One region of the Massilia sp. DD77 genome, then DNA from elsewhere that is predicted to be linked to it. Evidence: predicted binding sites of a transcription regulator. Region 1 holds the regulator's gene; each other region holds the start of a gene.
The links. The regulator sigma-54, encoded in region 1, starts transcription at its own class of promoters, with help from an activator protein. The targets are predictions, from matches to a motif close to TGGCANGNAANCTGCTTT.
Positions count from the first base shown of each region.

Region 2: the regulator sigma-54 is predicted to act here: its motif matches at 2,081-2,098, upstream of V7778_RS01330 (PEP-CTERM sorting domain-containing protein).
Region 3: the regulator sigma-54 is predicted to act here: its motif matches at 1,662-1,679, upstream of glnA (type I glutamate--ammonia ligase).
Region 4: the regulator sigma-54 is predicted to act here: its motif matches at 1,956-1,973, upstream of V7778_RS09705 (PEP-CTERM sorting domain-containing protein).

Region 1 covers NZ_JBAMDH010000023.1:94,673-98,533, forward strand. The annotation lists gene lptC (LPS export ABC transporter periplasmic protein LptC) at 1-563, shown strand, start outside; gene lptA (lipopolysaccharide transport periplasmic protein LptA) at 603-1,175, shown strand; gene lptB (LPS export ABC transporter ATP-binding protein) at 1,175-1,930, shown strand; gene V7778_RS15590 (RNA polymerase factor sigma-54) at 1,936-3,417, shown strand; gene hpf (ribosome hibernation-promoting factor, HPF/YfiA family) at 3,475-3,834, shown strand.
Region 2 covers NZ_JBAMDH010000002.1:31,849-35,709, forward strand. The annotation lists gene V7778_RS01315 (UTRA domain-containing protein) at 98-1,117, shown strand; gene V7778_RS01325 (gamma-butyrobetaine hydroxylase-like domain-containing protein) at 1,164-1,310, shown strand; gene V7778_RS01330 (PEP-CTERM sorting domain-containing protein) at 1,423-2,031, opposite strand; gene V7778_RS01335 (YbhB/YbcL family Raf kinase inhibitor-like protein) at 2,329-3,861, shown strand, end outside.
Region 3 covers NZ_JBAMDH010000012.1:10,696-14,556, forward strand. The annotation lists gene V7778_RS08660 (DUF4124 domain-containing protein) at 1-21, opposite strand, end outside; gene glnA (type I glutamate--ammonia ligase) at 181-1,596, opposite strand; gene V7778_RS08670 (rhodanese-like domain-containing protein) at 1,893-2,348, shown strand; gene V7778_RS08675 (TAXI family TRAP transporter solute-binding subunit) at 2,504-3,841, opposite strand.
Region 4 covers NZ_JBAMDH010000013.1:92,423-96,283, reverse strand. The annotation lists gene V7778_RS09715 (AAA family ATPase) at 238-1,188, shown strand; gene V7778_RS09710 (PH domain-containing protein) at 1,204-1,767, opposite strand; gene V7778_RS09705 (PEP-CTERM sorting domain-containing protein) at 2,035-2,802, shown strand; gene V7778_RS09700 (PQQ-dependent sugar dehydrogenase) at 2,979-3,861, shown strand, end outside.

The DNA of each region.
Region 1 (3,861 bases):
TCCTGACGATCATGATGATCGCGGTCTTCTGCGCCTTCGGCAGCTTCTGGCTGCTGCAGGCCTTCGACGGCGACGACGCCGGCGCGCGCCTTGGCGGGCCGCCGACGGAGCCCGACTACATCGTCGAGAACTTCTCCTTCGTGCGCATGACCGAGGGCGGCCAGCCGAGCTACGTGGTGTCGGGCAAGCGCCTGACCCATATCCCCGAGGGCGACGTCTCGACCGTGGTGCAGCCGGTGCTGCGCGGTGTCGAGCCGGGCCGTCCGCCGATGACGGTCACCGCCGACCGCGCCCGCATTTATCACCAGGAACACCGCGTCGACATGCTCGGCAACGTCGACCTGCAGCGTGCGCGCACCGCCAGGTCGGAAGCGCTGCGCGTGCGCACCCAGGCGCTCACCGCCTTGCCGGACGAAGAAATCCTCAAGACCGATCAGCCGATCGAGATGCAGCTGGGCGCTTCCAGCGTACGCGGCACCGGCATGGTGGCCAACAACGCGACCCAGAAGATGCACATCGCCAGCCGCGGCCAGATCGTCTATCCGCCACGCGCGCGCCAATAGGCCGTTCATGACAGCGCCGCGTCAACCCAGGACCAGAACATGATGAAGAAACACCTCGCTGCCCTTTGCCTTTCCCTGCTGTCGCTCCCGGCTTTCGCCGAGCGCGCCGATTCGCTCAAGCAGGCCGTCATCAATTTCGACTCGCTCGACGTCGACGAGGTCACCCAGACCCGTATCCTGACCGGCAACGTGGTCGTCACCCGCGGCACCCTGGTGCTCAAGTCGGACCGCGCCCTGGTCAAGGAAACGCCGGAAGGCTACATGAGCGTGACCCTGACCGCGAACCCGGGCAAGGTCGCCACCTTCCGCCAGAAGCGCGACGGCGGCCCCGACCTGTGGGTCGAAGGCCAGGCCCAGCGCATCGAATACGACGAACGCATCGAGATGGTCAAGCTTTTCTCGGACGCCGTGGTCAAGGAACTCGAGAGCAAGCGCGTGACCAACGAGATCAATGCGCCCTTCATCTCCTACGACAACCGCAAGGAAGTCGCCAGCGTGCGCAACGACGCCAGCGGCCAGAGCAAGGTCGGCGGCGGACGCGGCACCCTGATCCTGGCGCCCAAGCGCGCCGCGCCGGCGCCGGCGGCGGCACCCGCGGCGGGCAAGCAATGATGGAGGCACGCGACAGCGGCAGCACCCTGATCGTCAAGGGCCTGCAGAAGAGCTACGGCAAGCGCCTGGTGGTGCGCGACGTCTCGCTGCAGGTCGAGTGCGGCGAGGTGGTCGGCCTGCTGGGCCCGAACGGCGCCGGCAAGACCACGTCCTTCTACATGATCGTCGGCCTGGTGCCTTCAGACGCCGGCTCGATCGACATCAACGGCACCGACATCTCGAGCCTGCCGATCCACCGGCGCGCGGTGCTGGGCCTGTCCTACCTGCCGCAGGAAGCCTCGGTGTTCCGCAAGCTGACCGTGGAGGAGAACATCCGCGCGGTGCTCGAGCTGCAGCAGGTCGACGGCCGGCCGCTGAGCAAGGAACAGATCGGCGAACGCCTCGACACCCTGCTGGCCGACCTGCAGATCGAGAAGCTGCGCGAGAACCCGGCCATGTCGCTCTCGGGCGGCGAGCGCCGCCGCGTGGAAATCGCGCGCGCGCTGGCCACCAACCCGCGCTTCGTGCTGCTGGACGAGCCCTTCGCGGGCGTCGACCCGATCGCCGTGATCGAGATCCAGCGCATCGTGCGCTTCCTGAAAGAGCGCAAGATCGGTGTCCTGATTACCGACCACAATGTCCGCGAGACGCTCGGCATCTGCGATCGCGCCTACATCATCAACCAGGGGGCCGTGCTGGCCTCGGGCCGGCCGGACGACATCATCGCGAATGAGTCCGTGCGCCGCGTCTACCTGGGCGAACACTTCCGCATGTAGAAGACATGAAACAATCCCTGCAACTCCGCACATCGCAGCATCTTGCACTGACGCCCCAGCTGCAGCAGTCGATCCGCCTGTTGCAGTTGTCCACGCTCGAACTGCACCAGGAGATCGAGCAGATCCTGTCCGATAACCCCTTGCTCGAACGGCTGGACGATCCGCTCGACCGCTCGGTGCGGCTGCTGGCCGACGGCGCGATCAACAACGCGCCTCCCAACGGCGAGGCGCCGGCGCCGGCCGCCCCGGCGCAGGAAGGCGAAGCCGCGCCCGCGGCATCCAGCGAAGCCGGCGAGGGTTTCGAGGGCGGCGACGCCGAACGCGACGCGTCGGACGCCGACTGGGGCTCGGGCGGCGGCTCCGGCGGGGGCGAGGACGAGGATGGCCGCCCGCAGCTGGAGGCGAGCGCCATCAACCTGCGCGAGCACCTGATGGAACAGATCCGCGTCACCGGCTGCTCCGCGCGCGACCGCGCGCTGGCCGAGCTGGTGATCGACGCGCTCGACGACAACGGCTACCTGGAAGAACCGCTGGACGAGATCCATGCCCGCCTGCCGGAAGAGCTCGAGATCGACATGGACGAGCTGCGCTGCGCCCTGGCATTGGTGCAGAGCCTGGATCCGGTGGGCGTGGGTGCGCGCAGCGCGGGAGAATGCCTGGCGCTGCAGATCCGCCGCATGCCGGGCGTGCCGATGGTGACGCGGCGCCTGGCGCTGAAGATCGTCGAAGGCTACCTGAGCTGGTTCGCCCAGCGCGAGTACAGCAAGCTCAAGAAGGCGCTGGACTGCGACGACGAAGACCTGCGCGAAGTGCAGGCCGTAGTGCGCCAGTGCAATCCTCACCCGGGCGCGGCCTTCGCGTCGAACGTGTCAGACTACGTGGTACCGGATGTGATCGTGCGCCGCGCCAAGAACGGCTGGGCCGTGATGCTGAACCCGGATGTGATGCCGCGCCTGCGCGTGAACAGCCTCTACGCCTCGCTCATGAAGCAGGGCAAGTGCGAAGGGCAGATGAATTCGCAGTTGCAAGAAGCCAAGTGGCTGATCAAGAACATGCGCCAGCGTTTCGATACCATCCTGCGCGTGGCCGAGGCCATTGTCGAGCGACAGAAGAACTTTTTCTCCCACGGCGCGGTTGCCATGCGGCCCCTTGTTTTACGTGAGATAGCTGATACACTAGGCCTACACGAAAGCACAATTTCTCGTGTTACAACGCAGAAGTACATGCTGACCCCGCACGGCATGTTCGAGTTGAAATACTTCTTCGGAAGCCATGTCGCCACCGAAGCGGGGGGAGAAGCCTCCTCGACGGCGATCCGCGCTCTCATCGCGCAATTGACAGGAGCAGAAGACCCTAAGAATCCTTTATCCGACAGCAAGATCGCGGAGATGCTCGGGGAACAAGGCATGGTCATTGCGCGCAGGACGGTCGCCAAATACCGTGAAGCGCTCAAGATCCCTCCCGTCAGCCTCCGCAAAGCTTTGTAACAGCGTTGCCCACTCCCGCCTTGTGCCTGGGCGGCGCGCCTTTTCAAAGGAGTGTGTATGAACCTCACAATCAGTGGCCACCATCTCGAAGTGACTCCCGCTATCCGTGAATATGTTCAGAATAAGCTCGAGCGCATCATCCGGCATTTCGATCAAGTGATCGACACCCACGTCTTCCTTGCCGTCGACAACCTCACTGAAAAAGAAAAAAGGCAAAAAGCTGAAATCAATGTCCAGGTGTCCGGCAAGACCCTGCACGTGGCCAGTGTCGCCCAAGACCTGTATGCCGCAATCGACACGCTGATGGACAAGCTGGATCGACAGGTTCTGAAACACAAGCAGATGTTGAAAGACCATAACCACCAAGCGATCAAACGCTTGCCGGATCAAGGAAGCGAAGAAGCCGCTGCAGCCTGACCTGACAGGCAGCAGGGCACACCAGCT
Region 2 (3,861 bases), on a different contig from region 1:
TTTCCGTATGTCGTAGCACGAAGAGATTCGTTCCCGTCACGCCAGCCCATCGATACCATCTTCGCAAGATCATCACCCGTCATGACAGGACTTGCGAATGCCATCCTTCCGAGCCATTGAACACTCTCCGGTGCCGCTGTACTCCCAGCTGCGCGAACGCATCCTGGACGGCACCTGCGGCCAGGACACGCGCCCGCCGGCCGAAAGCGAGATCGGCGCGATGTTCGGCGTCAGCCGCATCATCGTGCGCCAGGCCCTGGGCGACCTGCAGAACGAAGGGCTGATCGTCAAGGTGGCGGGCAAGGGACACCGGATCGTCAACCTGGTACTGTCGCAACGCGAGATCCCGGCCAGCGCCGCCGTCGGCGGCCGCCTGCGCGCCGAGAACCTGGCCGAACGCGACGTCTTCCTGATCCTGGAAAGCGACTATGGCATCGCCCTCGGCCATGCCGACCTCCAGATCGGCGCCCTGAATGCCGACGCAGAACTTGCCGCGGCCCTGTCAGTGGCGCCCGCCGCGGCCCTGCTGCGCATCGAGCGCCTCACCTGGACGGCCGGTGGCGAGCCGCTCGATTTCGAATACCTGTACGTGCGCGGCGAAGCCCAAGTGCAAATCGTTGACGTGCTGGTGATCGGCGGCGGCACCGCCGGCCCGATGGCCGCGGTCAGGGCCAAGGAAGCGGAGCCGGCCCTGCGTGTCCTGCTGCTGGAAAAAGCCAACGTCAAGCGCAGCGGCGCCATCTCGATGGGCATGGATGGCCTGAACAACGCCGTGGTGCCGGGCTTCGCCACGCCCGAGCAGTACGTCAAGGAGATCACGGTCGCCAACGACGGCATCGTCAACCGGAAGACCGTGATCGCCTATGCGCAGAACAGCTACGCCATGATCGAAGCGCTGGACAGCTGGGGCGTCAAGTCCGAAAAGGACGAAACCCGGCGACTATGCCATGCGCAAGGTGCATCACATGGGCACCTATGTGCTGCCGATGCCGGAAGGGCACGACATCTACGCCGGCAGCGGCGCGGTCCTGCCGGCGCTGCTGGCCGCGCCGGACGCCGCCGCCTGGCAGGTGCGCGAGGAAGCCGCCACCACGCTCGGCAAGCTGGGACTGGCTGACGCCTCCGGTGCATTGATTGCGGCGCTGGACGATCCCCTGTGCCGAGTGCCGGGCGAAGCGCCGCGCATCACCGCCATCGAGCCGGTCGGCGCCTACGCCCTCAACCTGGTCTTTGCCGACGGCCACCGGCGCGGCATCTATCCCTACGCGATGCTGGACCAGCCGGCGTTGGCCGCGCTGCATCACGCGTGATGTACGCGGGGCGGCAGCGATCAAAAGGATCAAAAAAAATGCCAGTCATTCGTCTGACTGGCATTTTTTTTCAGCACCGCCGGGATCGCCCCCGGCGGCATACGCGCCGTGCTCAGGCCTTCTTGCGGCGGCGCGCCAGCATGCCGGCGGCGCCCAGGCCGAGCAGCGCCAGCGAGGCGGGTTCCGGGACGTCGGCCGCGGTCACGGTGAACGAGCCGGTCAGGATGCCGGTACCGTCATAGTTGCCGCCCGTCGCCATAAAACCCCAGGCTTCGCCGGCAGTCAGGTCGAGGTCGATGGTCTTCGAGACCACGCCACCCCAGGTATTGCCGGTCAACTCGGTCGCATTGCTGGTCGAGCCTTCCCAGATCGACATCGTGGTGTACGACTGGAACCAGGCTGCGAACGAGGACAGGTCCACGTTGATCGACAGGTTGCCGTTTTTCTGCGCGGTCGTGGAGAACACGTAGGTCTGGCCCGGCACGCCCATGCCCGCATGGCCTGGATGTTGGAAATCGTAGCTCAGCTTGTCGCCGCCGACCGTCAGGTCGGAACCCATGCCATAGGCGTCGCTGCCGGTCCAGGTGGCGCTCCACTGCTGGCCGAGCGGGCCGGTGCCGGTGACGGCGGTGTTGGTCGTGACGATGGCCGCCGAGGCCGGGAGCATGAACGCCAGGCCGAGGGCTGCGGTGCTGAACAATTGTGCGAGTGGTCGATTCATTTTTCTTGGTCTCTATCCAGGTTATATTTAAAGAAAGACAAATTTACATGTAGCAATATACGTGCCAGTACTGCAAGTATTTGATTTGCAAGGAGGCATTTCGATCCTTCTTAAGCGAATGTAAGAAATTCCGACACGCATCATTTGTATCCCACAAGAAACTAACAGGCGGGTCATTACTCCCGCTCCAGCAGTTGCGCCCGCTCTGTCTATGTACGTTCCCTCACAAACCGCCGCTCGCCGCTCTGGCACGATGGCCGGGCTGTCTCCCCCACACGATGAAGAAAGGACGCCCCGATGAAACGCGCATTGCCCGCACTCCTGCCCGCAGTCCTCCCCAGCCTGTTGCTGTATCTCGCATCCGGCGCGGTCGCCGCCCAGCAGGGCGACGGCACCCAGGTCTCGAACGGTGTCAACGTCTTCAAGCCGAACAAGGTGGAGCCGACCGCGGAGCGCCTGCGCGGCATCAAGGCGCCCCAGGGATTCACGGTCACGCCCTTCGCCACCGGCCTCAAGAACGCCCGCATCCTGGTGGTGGCGCCGAACGGCGACATCTACCTGAGCCGGCGCGACCAGGGCGACGTGCTGCTGCTGCGCGACGCCGACAAGGACGGCCGCGCCGACGGCGCCCCCGTCACGGTGGCCAACCGCGCCGGCGTCCATGGCCTGGCGATCCGCGACAGCAAGCTCTACCTGACCACGGCGCGCGAGCTGTTCGCGGCCGGGATCGGGCCTGACGGCCGCCTGGGCAAGCTCGAGCTGCTGGCCGGCGACCTGCCCGACGCCGGCCAGCACCCCAACCGCAGCATGGCCTTCGGCCCCGACGGCATGCTCTACCTGAGCGTGGGCAGCACCTGCAACGCCTGCAACGAGAGCAACCAGGAAAACGCCACCATGCTGCGCATCTCGCCTGACGGCAAGCAACGCAGCATCTTCGCCAGCGGCCTGCGCAACACCATCGGCTTCGCCTGGCATCCGCAGACCGGCGAATTCTGGGGCTTCGACCACGGCATCGACTTCCTGGGCGACAACCAGCAACCGGAAGAACTCAACAAGCTCGAACTGGGCAAGCAGTACGGCTGGCCGCACGTCTACGGTGCGGGCGAGATCTACCCGCAAAGCACGCCGCCGGGCGAGATCAAGAAGGAAGAATGGAAGGCGCGCAGCCAGCCGATGGTGCTCGGCTATACCGCCCATGCGGCGCCGATGCAGATGGTGTTCGCCGCCGGCGACATGTTCCCGGCCGAGTTCCGCGGCGACGCCTTCGTGACCATGCGCGGCTCGTGGAACCGCAACCCGGCCTCGGGCTACGAGATCGTGCGGGTACGCTACGCCAACGGCCAGCCGAAGTCGGTCGAGCCCTTCGTCACAGGCTTCCTGACCGACGGCGGCAAGACCCATATCGCGCGTCCGGTCGGTTTGGCCTTCGCCAAGGACGGCGCGCTGCTGATGGCGGACGACGCCAACGGCGTCATCTACCGCATCGCCTACACGGGGCCGAAGACCGAGGCGGTGGGCAACGCCGTCCCGCCGGCCGGACCGATGCGCGAGCAGGCGAACAAGGGCAATGGCGTGCCGCTGGCGAACAAGCGCCCGGAAACCGAGGCCAAGGGCCAGCTCGCGCTCAGTTCGTCCGCCTTCCGCGACGGCGGCCAGCTGGACGTCCGCTTCAGCGAATACGCCGACGGCGTCTCGCCGCCGCTGTCCTGGAAAGCCGTGCCGAATGCGAAGTCCTATGCCATCGTGATGGAAGACCCGGACAGCAAGCCGGTCACGCCTTTCGTGCACTGGCTGGCCTGGAACATCCCGGCCAGCGTCACCAGCCTGCCG
Region 3 (3,861 bases), on a different contig from region 1:
GCGGGTGAATGTCATTCTCATCAGAAACAGATCTGCACAATAAAAGTGCACATAGTGTAGACCTTCGCGACTATAACCGATCCCGAAAACAGCACGGGGAAAGCCATGGCTTTCCCCGTCTTTGTTACACCGCCTTACAGCTTTCGATGCCAGGCTGCAACACTTTCCTTGCCAGCCTGATTACGACGAGTAGTACATGTCGAATTCGGCCGGGTGCGGGGTCATGCGCATGCGCTGCACTTCCTGCATCTTCAGCTCGAGGTAGGCGTCGATCATGCTGTCGCTGAACACGCCGCCGCGGGTCAGGAACTCGCGGTCCTTGTCCAGGGCTTCCAGCGCTTCTTCCAGCGAGGCGCACACGGTCGGGATCAGCTTGTCTTCTTCCGGCGGCAGGTGGTACAGGTCCTTGGTCGCGGCTTCGCCCGGGTGGATCTTGTTCTGGATACCGTCCAGGCCGGCCATCAGCAGCGCGGAGAAGCACAGGTAGACGTTGGCCAGCGGGTCCGGGAAGCGCACTTCGATGCGGCGGCCTTTCGGGTTCGCCACGTGCGGGATGCGGATCGATGCCGAACGGTTACGGGCCGAGTAGGCCAGCTTGACCGGGGCTTCGTAGCCCGGCACCAGGCGCTTGTACGAGTTGGTGCCCGGGTTGGTGATCGCGTTCAGGGCCTTGGCGTGCTTGATGATGCCGCCGATGTAGAACAGGGCGGTCTCCGACAGGCCGGCATAGCCGTCGCCTGCGAACAGGTTCTTGCCGTCCTTCCAGATCGACTGGTGCACGTGCATGCCCGAACCATTGTCGCCGGCCATCGGCTTCGGCATGAAGGTCGCGGTCTTGCCGTAGCTGTGGGCCACATTCCAGATCACGTACTTCAGGTTCTGGGTCCAGTCGGCGCGCTCGACCAGGGTCGAGAAGCGGGTGCCGAGTTCGTTCTGGCCGGCGCCGGCCACTTCGTGGTGGTGCACTTCGACCGGGATGCCCATCGATTCGAGGATCAGCGACATTTCCGAGCGCATGTCCTGGAAGCTGTCGACCGGCGGGACCGGGAAGTAGCCGCCCTTGACGGTCGGACGGTGGCCGCTGTTGCCGCCTTCGATTTCCTTGTCGGTCGACCAGGACGCTTCATCCGAGTCGATCTTGACGAAGCAGCCCGACATGTCGATCTTCCAGCGGACCGAGTCGAAGATGAAGAATTCCGGTTCCGGGCCGAAGTAGGCGGTGTCGCCAATGCCCGAGGATTTCAGGTAGGCTTCGGCGCGCTTGGCGATCGAGCGCGGGTCGCGGTCGTAACCCTTGCCGTCCGACGGTTCCACCACGTCGCACTGCATGAACAGGGTGGTTTCTTCCATGAACGGGTCGATGTTCGCGGTGTTCGGGTCCGGCATCAGGAGCATGTCCGAGGCTTCGATACCTTTCCAGCCGGCGATCGACGAACCGTCGAAGGCATGGCCCGATTCAAATTTGTCGAGGTCGAAGTGCGACACCGGCACGGTCACGTGCTGTTCTTTGCCGCGGGTATCGGCGAAGCGAAAATCAACGAACTTGACTTCGTTGTCCTTAACCATCTGCACTACGTCTGCGGCGGTCTTTGCCATTCGGAATCTCCTAGTTGAAAGGGTGTGTGCCTTGCCTGATGCGAAGCGACAACATGCACTCCATTAAAGCAGGAAGCATGCCAACCTCGCAGCATGAGCAAATGCATAATTCGTTCTTTGGAAACGGGCCAGTTTACCCATAAAATCGCCTTTAAACGGATGCACGGCCGTGCGATTCGATCACGGCCTCGGCGCACCACTTTGGTGCAATCCATGCAAAATGCACCACGGCAGCGCAGGATACACTGATGCAGGATGGTGCATCGCGCATTTATGCTCGAAAACGGACCTACGAAATGACTCCCGAACAAATTTTAGCGGCTGCGCGCCAGCGCGCACCCGGCCAGCCCTATGCGGGCGCCGTTACCCCGGAAGAGGCCTACGCCCTGCTCCAGGCCGATCCGAAGGTGAAACTGGTCGATGTGCGCACGAACGCCGAGCGCGACTGGGTGGGCCGGGTGGCGATTCCCGACGCCCAGCATGCGGCGGTGCAGTGGGCGACCTATCCGGGCGGGGTGCCGAATCCGGACTTCGGGGCGCAGCTGGAGAAGGTGGCGCGCAAGGACGAGGTGCTGCTGTTCCTGTGCCGCTCGGGGGTCCGCTCGCGGCATAGCGCGCGGGTCGCGACCGAGCATGGGTTTGCGCAGTCGTATGACATCCTGGAAGGCTTCGAAGGCGACAAGGACGCCGAGGGGCATCGCAAGACCCTGGGGGGGTGGTGCAGGAAGGGGCTGCCGTGGGTGGGGGCGTGACGCACCGGTGGTCCGCCGAGGAACTTAGGTTCCCGCCTTCGCGGGAATGACGTGCTGAGGAAGCGTGTCGATGATGGAACCGCGAGTCGGCACACTAAAAACCGTCATTCCCGCGAAGGCGGGAACCCAAGTTTGCATGCAAGCCGCCGACGTAATTACTCCACCCCCGGCCCCGCCACGATCCGCTGCCTCACGATATTGATATGACTGCGCAGCCCGTATAGCGCATCCGCGAACGCCAGCGGAATCGAGATGTGGTTCACCCGCTCCTCGATATCGTCCAGCCGGTGCAGCAAGTCCTGGCGCACGGCCCCGCGCTCTTCGCCCTGCGCCCTTTCCATCGCCTGCTCCACCGCCCGCAGTTCGCCATACCAGCGGTACACGCGCGAACGCACCCGCCACACGTAGAGCGGCGGCACGATCTTCGACAAGGGAATCAGGAGGGCCGCCAGGGCCACCGCGATCACGCCCAGCCGGTCGAGCAGGTTGGCCAGCCAGAAGCTCATGTAGCGCTGCAGGAAGGGCGGGCCGTCGCGGTAGTAGCGCGCCGCTTCGCTCGCCACCGGGATCTCGGTGTACTTCGGCGACGGGAACTGACCCTGCTGCTGGAACCACCCTGCCCCGCCGTGGATCTCGTAGGCCGCCTTCACGAACTGGCCCACCAGCGCAGGATGCAGTTCCTCGCGCGCCACCAGGGTCGCGGTCGGTGCGATCAGGTGGTAGTCCTGGGCGGGAATATTGCGGCCCAGGTCGACGATCCCGCGCGGCAGCACCACATGGGTCAGGAAAGGCAGGCGCCGCGTATAGGCCTCGGCCTGGGAGAAATCGAACAGCTGGATGCCCGGGGTTTGCAAGAGCATCTGGATCAGGGGCGCTTCCGGGGCGGAACTGAACACGAGGCCGTCGATGCGGCCTTCCAGCAGCTCCACCGTGGCCGGCGTGTTGGCCAGCAGGCCGATGCGCAGCTGTTCGGGTTCGACGCCGTTGGCCGCCAGCACCTGGCGGAACAGGCGCGGCACGCCCGTGCCTTCCGGCCCCAGGTTGATGCGCTTGCCCTTCAGGTCGGTCAACCTGGCGACCTTCGCTTCCGTCCTCAGGAACAGCCAGACCGGCTCGGTGAACAGGCTGCCGAGCGACACCAGGCCGTGGCGCGCGGCCTGGCCGTCGTCGGTCGAGCCGCTCTGCACGAAGGCGATGTCGGCCTTGCCCGCGATCAGGCGCTCGAGGTTGTCCTGGGAGCCGAGCGAAGGCTGGAGGGTGACCGCGATCTCGTCGCGCGCCAGCAGTTGCGCGTACTGCTTGCCGAACTGCTCGTAGGCGCTGTTCTCCTGGCCGGTGGCCAGCACCAGGTGGCGCGGCGGAGCCGGATCGACCCACCAGTAGGCCAGCGCCACGGCGGCGATCACGATCAGGATGGTCGGCCCGGAGGCGACCAGCAGGTCGCGCAGCGACACGATGCTGAAGCTGCGCACCTTGGAGACGGCGCGGCGCATGGCGCCGCGCTTCGCGTCCG
Region 4 (3,861 bases), on a different contig from region 1:
TCAGTTGTACACACAATGTTTACGTTTGATTAATTTCAACGCGCGTGCGAAGTTGATGCAAGGAAACAACAATTGCAACGCAGAATTACACTGTATGGAATTGCAGGCCTGTTGAGGACGAGTTAGGATGAATCCAAGGCGATGACCCACCTGCCTCTGGCTCGCTCGGCAGGATGGCGGAGCCAAGCGGAGCGTGCCAGTCTGGCGGACCACCGGTCCGTTGCCAAGGAGGTAGCAGTGAGCATCACCCTCGCCCGTACCCGCGCGGTCTACGACCTGACAGAAGTGCAGGAAGCGCTCGACCGCAACCGCGGCCGCTCCCCGGAACTCGACGCGTTTTACGAGCGTATGCTGGAGACCGGGGCCGACCGCTTCGTCACCACCCCTTCTTCCCTCGACGCGCTCGATCCCCTGTTCGAGGAATGCCCCAATTTCGACGAAGTGCTGGACGACCTGGCGCGCTACCTGCGCCTGGCCCATGCCGGCGACAAGGGCTTCAACGTCATGCCCATCCTGCTGCTGGGCGGCCCCGGCGTGGGCAAGACCCATTTCGCCAAGCGCCTGGCCAAGGCCATGTCCACCGAGTGTGAACTGATCAGCATGAACGCCCTGTCGGCCGGCTTCGTCATCACCGGCAGCTCGGCCAGCTGGCGCGGCGCCAAGTGCGGCAAGGTGGCCGAGCGCCTGGTGCGCGGCAAGTACGCCAATCCGGTGCTGGTGCTGGACGAAGTGGAAAAGGCCAGCGGCTCCACCCAGTCCGACCCGCTGGCCGCCCTCTATCAGTTACTCGAACCGGAAACCTCGAAATCCTTCCGCGACGAGTTCATCGACGTCGATGTCGACGCCAGCCAGATCTTCTGGGTGCTCACGGCCAACTCGGTCGAAGGCATTCCCTCCCCCCTGCTCAACCGCATGGCGGTCTACGAGGTACCCAGGCCGACGCCCGAACAGGCGGCCGGCATCGCCCAGCGCATGGTCAGCGGCCTGGTCGAGGAGCTCAACCTGGGGGGCTTCGACGACGTCCTCAACGAGGCCGTGCTCGCCAAGCTGGCGCCGGTCTCGCCGCGCGACCTGCGCAAGATCCTGCTCGACAGCCTAGGCTATGCGGTCGCCGACGGCCGCGCCCATGTGACCGTCGACGATATCCACCTGCGTGCGCTGCCGGGCAAGTCGCGCATCGGCTTTTAGGATCGGCTTTTAACGCTATGGATGCAGCGCCAGCTGGCGCTGCGCGGCTGCGCGCCCATGCAGCAGCGCCAGCAGCTGGTCGGCCTGCTCGACACTTACCAGCAGCGATTGCCCTTGCTTCGCGGGCAGGTAGACCACCCGCTCGCGGTCGGTCACGGCGACGAACAGCGGACGCTGGTCCGCGCTGGTGAAGCGGCCGGCCGCATAACCCGGCAGGCTGATGCCGTTGTCGCGCGGGCCGAGCCGGGCCGCGTCGATCGAGGCCAGGCTGCCCTGCCGGGCCTGGGCCAGGTCGAACTCGCCGATGTCGCGCGCATATTCATAGAAGTAGCTCGCGCGCACCTGCACCTGGCCGTCGCGCACCTCCAGGGTATTCTTGGACAGTCCCAGCCCGAGCAGCAGGGTCACCGGCAGCACCATGGCGCCGACCGCGGCGCCGCTCCTCAGGTTGGCGGCGAGCGAGCGCTGGCGCGCCACCAGCATCGGCAAGACCGCCGCAAGCAGCGTGATACCGGCCAGCGTCAGGTAGGCGGACGGCCCGACGGCGGGAATGTCGAAGGCGGCTGCATGCATCTCCATGGCTCTTGCTCCGGTTCGGTGTGGCGGCTCCCCTACCTTAGCAGAGTTCGGGACGGACGAGAAAACACGAGATTTTCCCTGTTGGTTACAAAGTAAAAGAATAGAAACTTTCGGTTTTCTTTACACTCTGCCCGCGCAAAAAAAATATACCCAAGATAGGTATTTGATTTTGTTCAAAGTGTGTTCGCTGGCCCGTAACTTGCTCTTACCGGTGTGTAGTACCTGGCAATTACACATAAGAACGAAATCTTTCCGAAGGAGCTAGTGATGAAATCAACCATCCTGAAGTTGGCAGTGAGCGCAGCACTCGTAACTGGCGCCTCCCCGGCCTTTGCGAACCTGGTCTACCAGACTGGCGTGCAACAGACGGGTACCGGCCTGGGCGCGGTATCGACGGTCGTGACCGTGCAGGACAATACCAACGGGCCTCAGCCTCCCGCCACCGAGTCCGGCTGCGTCCGCCATACTAACGGCGGCAACATGACCAATCCGGACCAGACCTGCGAAGACTTGACTCCGAATCCCAACCTGGAAGGCGGCGACAACACCGCTGCCGTCGGCGGCAATGGCGTATATCTGCTCAGCGATATCGATGGCCTGACGAGCGCGGGCCAGCTCGGCTTCGTCGTGAATATCAGCGAACCTGGCGTCGATACGGCGACGCTGACCGACCTGTACATGTCGCTTTACTCTCTGGACGGAACCCTGCTGGAAATCTTCGAGTACATGGGACCGGACCTGATCCTGACCGATACCGGCGGCATCGGCCAGTCGGGCCTGCACCGTTTTGTCCTGGACGCCGCCCAGGCGGCTGACGCCGTTGCCGCTTGCGGCGACTTGACCCAATGCGTCGTCGGTGGCGGCGTCCAGTTCGCTCCCGGCACCACCCAGGCCACGCCGGAAACCGTACGCGTGGGTGCCTTCAGCCGTCCGGGCGACCCGGGCGAAGTGCCTGAACCGGGTTCGATCGCACTGCTCGGCCTTGGCGCCGTGGCCTTCGGCGCACTGCGCCGCCGCCAGGCTGCAAAGAAGTAAGAGCGTACCAGGTACTACTCCAGGCGCCGGTCGAGACACCGACCGTGACCGGCGCCTGAAGCTTTTCATCGGTGGCCGCCGCGCCTTCTCCGTGGCTTGCGCTGCCCGCAATCGCCAGACCGCCAGGACGACATTCCGCTTCTGCTCCCTTCTCACTGCCGGATTGGAAAATCACGATGTCCATTGCCCGCGTCGAGGGCCTCGCCAGGCAAACCCTTCCCCTACTCCTGGGCATCAGCGCCCCCTTCGCCGCCGCCGACTCGATTCCGGTCCAGATACTCGACCCGAACCTGCAGGTGACGACCTATATCGCCGCCGGCCAGGGCCTGAGCCAGCCCATCGGGATCGCCTTCGTCGGCCCGAACGACGCGCTGGTGCTGGAAAAGGCCAGCGGCCAGGTCAAGCGGGCGATCAATGGCGTCCTCCAGCCCGTGCCGGTGCTCGACCTGCCCGTCAATTCGAATTCGGAACGGGGCTTGCTCGCCATCGCCCTGCACCCGGGCTTCCCGGCCCTGCCCTTCGTCTACCTGCGCTGGACCGAGAGCGCGACCGGGGCCGATAGCACCGCGGTCGGCGACGTGGCCCTGCTGGGCAACCGGGTCGACCGTTTCATCTGGAACGGCTCCTTCCTGACCCTGGACCCCAACTTCAAGACGCTGCGGCTGCGCGCCCGCCAAACCGACAATCTTCCCGTACCGGGCCACCCCAACACGAACAACGCGCAGGAACAGGGCAACCATAACGGCGGGCCCTTGCGTTTCGGGCCCGATGGCAAGCTGCATGTCTTCACCGGCGACCTCGGCCGGCGCGGGCAGATGCAGAACCTGCCGAACGGCCCCTTCCTGACAGCGCCCTTCGCCGACGACACCTATGGCGGTCCGCTACCCGACAATGCCCACCTGTCCGGCGTGGTCCAGCGCCTGAACGACGATGGCAGCACGCCGACGGACAATCCCTTCTTCGCCGCCGGCGCGGCCATGGGCGGAGAAGTGGGCGCCATGATCCAGACCGTATTCTCCTACGGCCACCGCAACGGCTTCGGCATGGCCTTCGACCCCT